3 regions of the Virgibacillus sp. FSP13 genome follow, and region 2 is predicted to be linked to each of the others. Evidence: riboswitches for the same ligand, from Rfam matches in the RefSeq annotation. Region 2 holds a riboswitch; each other region holds the start of a gene.
What was found. Region 2 has a riboswitch for S-adenosylmethionine ahead of metK (methionine adenosyltransferase). Riboswitches for the same ligand answer to the same signal wherever they lie in the genome.

Region 1 (2,331 bases), on a different contig from region 2:
GTAACTAATACGGTTTCAGCTATATTTTCGCATCCTATAGCTTGAACCAATTTTCTTCTAAGACTTGAAATATAGCGTTTGACGGAAGTGGAACTTATATCCTTATCGTGCCAGACGGCTTCTTCTATTTTTTGTCTGGAACAAGATGTCATTTGATTATCAATTAGAAACCCAAGGACTTCCGCTTCTTTATTTTCCAGTCGGACTGCATCATTTTTTGCATTGAAATATTTTATATCTTGAGTCAAATCCAGAACGAAGCTATTTCCCTCCATTGCATCTTCCTTTAGCTTTTCTGAATCCTGCCTTGAGATATTTTTCCGTTTTTTCTCGGGTTCTTTCAACAGAATTGGCTCAGAATGTTTCTTTCTCATCCTGTCTGTATACAATTCGATAAACCATTCATGTTCCAAATCTTTGTCTAGATTATACGCATCATCTATTAGTTTATTAGCCTTTTGGAGATAGCCTAACCGTATATATCCTAATGCAAGGCAGCATAACAATTTAATTTTTTTGCTGTTATCTAGTCCCTTTTCCAATGCTTCTTTCCCGTAAAATATGACCGCCTCCCATTTCCTATCTTGGCCGGCTAAAATAAATGATAAATGGTAATAGGCATCAGGATTATTAGGAGCATGAATGGTTGCTCTCCGTAGAATATTATAGGCTCTTTGATAATTTCCTCTACGAATCTTCTCATCACGACCCAGTTCAAGATAAAGACTAGCAAGCGTAACGGAAAAGCGTGGTTCCCTTTTGTTTAAGCTTATGAACTGTTCATACAAATCGATCCCCTCTTCCAGCCACGCATTCCGCTCATCATCTACCTCTAAATCTTCCCGTTCAAGCCAATCGCTTTCCAAATCTTCTAAGGCTTCCATCGTAAATTGTGCCAACCTACATTTCCCCTTCCCTCCCCCAACATTTTATGATCACGTAATACCATTCATCCGCATCATAATGTCCATTTTTGTTTGACTGTCTTTAACATCCCTTAAATCAAAAGCTAATTTTACCCGGGTCTTCTGTGTTTTTTTTGCTTCCCTAAAAACCCGTTTAATTAGCCTCTTTTACGCTTCAGTTCCGCAACATTATGTCCCATCAGCGGCTTAATGAATTTTTCATACCGTTCCCGGCGAAATCGTTCCAGTTCTTCAGGCGTCATATCCTTAACGAGTTCATGCACCGGAGTTCCTTTACGCTTTTCATGTTCCTCTTTTGTTAATTTCTGTACCTTACCGTTTTCAATTTTAAAATATTCCATCGTTCTTCCTCCTTGAAAAAATATATAAAAAACCCCTTCATGCCATGAATGCACAAAGGGGTTTCATACCGACTTATCATCCAAAGCATATGCCTTGCTGGTTGGAGCACCTTACATCTGCAGGTTGCTGTGACATCGTCGAGCCAGTTCTCTCAGCCACTCTTAATAACTTATTTAATTATCTTTACTGTACATTAATTGTTGGTGTTCTTCAATAACAGATTTCCTATTCGAGTTTTTAAAAAAGGGACAGGTCCTTCCTGTCACTTTTTCCCGCTTTTGATAAATTAAAAATGGGTCTATAATAGTGAGGTCGGGGAAAACCCAAGACAAGAGGGTGATGATTTTGCTGAAACTACGAAACTTAATCGTTTTAATACTTGTTGCTGGTGCGCTTTGGTATGTATATGGTGATACTTACAATCGTTCTGGTGTGCAAGGTGTAATAGAAGATATGCAAGCCGATGTGAATGAACTAAAAGAAAATCCAATCGTAATTGATACGGTAGATACGATAAATCAGGGGTTTCAAAAACTTGTTGGATTCTTTACCGAAAGCGAATCGGAGGACCAACAACCCACTCACGAGAAACCACAGCTAGATGCCCCTTCCGAACAAACCTTTTCCATTCATAATGTTGAACTTGGGGATGATCGATCGGAAGTTGAACAACAAGTAGGAAAGCCAAAGCGATCCTCAATGAATGAATATGGTGTCAATTGGGCTGCCTATCATGAAAACTATCAAAACTTTTTCATGGCTGCCTACGATGAGCATGATAAAGTGATTGGCTTATACACAGATCAGGACTTAATAACATCTACAAATGAAATCACCTTGGAAAGTTCAAAGGAAACGGTCCATAAAAAGTTAGATGAACCTCTTAAAGGAATACGAAAGGGACTCGTGACTTACCGTATGCAAAATGATGGCGAATATGATACATTCCAGATTGATAGCAATTATGTAACGGTTTTTTATGATAAGCATGAAAATAATACGGTAACAGCTATTCAAATTATTAGTGATGAGCTGGAGAAGCAAAAGAAGGGATTCTTCGCCA
Region 2 (2,331 bases):
GGCAGACGGTGCTTTTTATCAGCACCGGCAAATCCTTTAAAGGAATACAATTCGTTTTTATCTTTTAAATAAGCTATGACTTTCTCGTATAGCTGGTTAAATTTATCTTCATCGATTGCTTGGTTTACAAGTCCCCAATCAATAAACTGTTCACAAATGTCATCTTTCACGATAAACTTATCTTTAGGTGAACGTCCGGTATATTTTCCTGTTGTTGCTTGAATCGCACCTGTTGCTGTCAATACTCCTTCGTTCCTTGCTAAGATTTTTTCAACTAGCTGAGGTACCGATAAATTGTGCTGGATATTCCCTTGTGCTAAAAGTTCATCCGATACTGTTGATCGTTCCATCGATTTCATATATGATACCTTCCTTTTTGATGGATTTTTTATAAAGACATGAAACGGTTTTCTTTTAAATCTGTTTATTAGTATAACACATTTATTTAATTAGTCCATACTAATGTATTATTTTATTTAAAATGTTGTGCTGGCCTTTGAAGAAAAGCGCAAGCGCCCGCTTAGCAACGTACAAACTGGAGCACTCCGCAATGAGATAAAGGAAACACGGTGAGGTACGAGCCGATGTTGACTTATCGTAGTGCATTGAATAACCCCCTGAAGTAACAACACACGAAGAAAAAGCGAATTAACTTTTTCGAGGAGAGGAGTGTGAAGTTTGATAGTTGCTGGGCGCTGGAGCTGGACACGGCTTACTCTGGGTCTCCGATTACTCAACCCACCGAAAAACATTTGCTGTAAGCATAATAGCGCCTCAAGTTTTATACTTTTTACATTTGAAAAAGTTGACACATCATAACGATTTCGGTACGATAAATTGTGAACGGACACTCTCTTATTCAGAGTTGGTGGAGGGACAGACCCGATGAAACCCAGCAACCATCACATTTGTGAAAAGGTGCTAATCTGATGCAAGGATTTTCCTTGAACAATAAGAGCGAAAGGCCACAACTCCTTTCCTCATGCAAGTAGGAAAGGCTTTTTTTGTTTTAAAGGGAGTTTATATAATTGATAAATACAGAGTTCCGTACCACGATATAAAAGGGAGAGATTTAGGCCAATGGCTGCAAATCGTCGTTTATTTACATCTGAATCGGTAACAGAGGGACATCCGGATAAAATTTGTGACCAGATTTCAGATGCTATTTTGGATGAAATCTTATCAAAAGATCCGAATGCACGAGTAGCTTGTGAGACAACGGTGACAACTGGTTTAGTATTAGTATCAGGGGAAATTTCAACAAGTACGTATGTAGATATTCCAGCAATTGTAAGGCAAACCATTAAGGATATCGGCTACACAAGAGCTAAGTTTGGTTTCGATGCTGAAACATGTGCAGTCCTTACAGCAATTGATGAACAATCAGCAGATATTGCTGGTGGAGTAGACAATGCATTGGAAGCACGCCAAGGAAAAATGTCTGATGAAGAAATTGCTGCGATCGGTGCAGGTGATCAGGGGTTAATGTTTGGCTTTGCTTGTGATGAAACGGAAGAATTAATGCCGCTACCAATATCACTTGCTCACAAATTGGCAAAACGGCTGGCTGATGCAAGAAAAGATGAGATTCTACCTTATTTACGTCCGGATGGAAAAACACAGGTAACGGTAGAGTATGATGAAAATGATAATCCTGTTAAAGTAGATACAATTGTCATTTCCACACAACATCACCAGGACATTTCAACCGAGCAAATTGAAAAAGATTTAATTGAGCATGTTATTCATCCGGTTGTACCAGCAAATTTACTAGATGAAACAACAAAATATTTCATCAATCCAACCGGCCGCTTCGTTATTGGTGGACCACAAGGGGATGCTGGACTAACAGGAAGAAAAATAATTGTTGATACGTATGGTGGTTATGCCCGTCATGGCGGAGGGGCATTCAGTGGAAAAGACTCGACTAAGGTGGACCGCTCAGCAGCATATGCCGCTCGTTATGTAGCGAAGAATATTGTAGCTGCAGGACTTGCTAAAACGTGTGAAGTACAGCTTGCCTATGCAATTGGCGTTGCTGAACCGGTATCCATTGCGATTGACACATTCGGTACTGGAACAGTTACGGAAGAAAAACTTGTTGCGGCAGTCCGAGAGTTGTTTGATTTACGTCCGGCAGGCATTATTCGTATGCTTGATTTGCAACGGCCAATCTTTAAAAATACCGCTGCATACGGACATTTTGGCAGAACAGATGTCTTATTTCCATGGGAGAAAACAGATAAGGTAGAGGAATTGAAGGCATTAGCGGAGAAATAAAATAGATTGTTTTTAAAATGAAAATCACGTCTTCTATTAATGGAAGGCGTG
Region 3 (2,331 bases), on a different contig from region 2:
TAATAACCAAACTACAATTACGAAAAACCACAACTTGCCCTTTTTTAAATAACACATAGTTGTTCATTATAGGGATGTTGAATATATCCGTCAAATATAGAATATTCCTTTGTTTGTAAAAATAATCTGTTACGTTGTATTCAGCTAAGCGCTTATTCCTCCATTAATTCCAATTTAAAATCACCAACTGCACCATCTTGATAGAGATTTGTAATTGACGTCGAATAGGAGTAAATAGTTGCGTGAAATTCGAGATTTTTTTCTGGAACTTTCACATGAAAATCATTAGCATATAGCAAGGTTGTAATTTCGTGGTAGTCACTGCTGCTAACTTTAAAATCAAATCCTATTTTAAGTAATTTTTCGGCCTTAGATTTATTCACAACTGTATCTTCGTAAAAATTGTCGACATTAATTGTCCTATTGTTTATGATCACTTTTTGATTCATTATTTTTGCCACCCTTCTTGAACCTAACTAAATTCTAGCAGTTGAATTTAGTTATTTCTATTGTTATTGCTTCAGTGTTCTTTTAACCCTCGTTAACGAATAGGGCGACCAAAAGCGCAACGTCCTTTCGTAGTCCCTCCAATGAGTGAAATTCACTTATTGATTGCTTTAATACATACTTTTCTGGTATGATTACTTTAATTTAATACATTTCTTATTAAGAGTGGTGGAGGGAATGGCCCGATGAAACCCGGCAACCCACTGATAATGATCAGGAAGGTGCTAATTCCAGCAGCGTTTAACGGCTGCAAGATAAGATGGAAGCCATGTACAAAACTTCTTCTTATCGAAGAGGTTTTTTTATTTATGAAAAATGTGATCAAACATATTTCTGGCACTTCATCTTGTCATACAATTTATGGTGAAAAGGGAGAGGTTATTAATGAAATACGGTTTTTGGCTACCTATTTTTGGTGGATGGTTACGAAATGTAGATAATGAACACATGCCACCAACATTTGATTACGCAAAAGAAGTGATTCAGTCAGCAGAAAAATGGGGATATGATACAACATTAATTGCTGAATTGTATCTAAACGATATAAAAGGAATTGAACATGACTCATTGGAAGCTTGGTCAACAGCTGCAGCACTTGCAGCTGTTACAGAAAAAATCGAAATTATGGCGGCAATGCGTCCTGTATTCCATAACCCAGCTGTAACTGCAAAAATGGCCGCTAACATTGATCGTATCTCGGGCGGCCGCTTCACATTTAATGTAGTCTCAGGCTGGTGGGAAGAGGAAGCGCGTCAATACGGTGGGGATTTCACAGCACACGACGAACGATATAACCGTACCGAGGAGTTTTTACAAGTAATGAAAGGGCTCTGGACCGAAGAAACGTTCAGCCATAAAGGAAAATTTTATGAGGTCGCCAATACACATTTGGAACCGAAGCCAGTGCAACGGCCAAATCCTCTTCTTTACGCAGGCGGTGAGAGTGAACGGGGAAAAGAAGTCATTGTCAATAATTGTGATGCCTACGTGATGCATGGAGGAACATTAGAAGAAATTTCTGCAAAAGTTGAGGATATGAAAGCACGCCGAGAAGCAGCAGGAAAATCTACATTTAAATCATTCGGATTGGCTGCATACATCATTTGCCGTGACACGGAAGAAGAGGTAGTAGAAGAATGGAAACGGATCACCGATGTTAAAAATGCGGACGGCTATGCAGGATATCAAGATTTTGTCAGCAAATCACAGCTTGAGCAGCAAGTAAAACTAAATGATTATTCCGTTTCCAACCGGGGATTGCGTCCAAACTTAATCGGAACACCTGAGCAAATTGCTAATCGCATCATCGAATTTGAGGATGCTGGAGTTGACCTTTTACTCTTACAATTCTCTCCACAATTAGAGGAAATGAAGCGCTTTTCGGAAAAAGTAATGCCACTTGTCGAGGAGAAACGTAACTTAAAAATAAACCAATAGGAGGCATTGGAATGTCGGAAAAAATATATGTGCTTCATGAAAATAATGAATGGACCGAGCATTTGACAAAACGATTAACTGAATTGCAGTTACCATATGAAGAATGGCATCTAGATGAAGGAACAGTTGACCTATCGACTGTTCCTCCAGAAGGTGTTTTTTATAGCCGTATGAGTGCGTCTTCCCATACAAGAGAGCACCGCTTTGCAGCCGAATTAACTGAAGCTGTCTTGGCATGGCTCGAGCGCCACAGTCGCACTGTCATCAATGGAAGTCGTGCGTTAAGGCTTGAAGTTAGCAAAGTAAATCAATATATGGCCTTAAATGCTGCTGGGATTCGCACGCCGAAAACGTTGGCTGCCGTTGGAAAAGACCAAATCATTAAGG

Region 1: it holds a riboswitch for S-adenosylmethionine, as region 2 does, so the genes downstream of both, ACW2QC_RS13370 (hypothetical protein) here and metK (methionine adenosyltransferase) in region 2, are expected to answer to the same signal.
Region 3: it holds a riboswitch for S-adenosylmethionine, as region 2 does, so the genes downstream of both, ACW2QC_RS11775 (LLM class flavin-dependent oxidoreductase) here and metK (methionine adenosyltransferase) in region 2, are expected to answer to the same signal.

Annotation. Positions count from the first base shown of each region.
Region 1 is NZ_JBSVKG010000015.1:67,209-69,539, forward strand. It holds gene ACW2QC_RS13365 (winged helix-turn-helix domain-containing protein) at 1-899, opposite strand, end outside; gene ACW2QC_RS13370 (hypothetical protein) at 1,064-1,267, opposite strand; SAM riboswitch class I at 1,338-1,439, opposite strand; gene ACW2QC_RS13375 (CAP domain-containing protein) at 1,608-2,331, shown strand, end outside.
Region 2 is NZ_JBSVKG010000010.1:11,439-13,769, reverse strand. It holds gene pckA (phosphoenolpyruvate carboxykinase (ATP)) at 1-359, opposite strand, end outside; SAM riboswitch class I at 853-958, shown strand; gene metK (methionine adenosyltransferase) at 1,081-2,280, shown strand.
Region 3 is NZ_JBSVKG010000012.1:42,518-44,848, reverse strand. It holds gene ACW2QC_RS11780 (DUF3219 family protein) at 153-449, opposite strand; SAM riboswitch class I at 661-768, shown strand; gene ACW2QC_RS11775 (LLM class flavin-dependent oxidoreductase) at 892-1,944, shown strand; gene ACW2QC_RS11770 (ATP-grasp domain-containing protein) at 1,956-2,331, shown strand, end outside.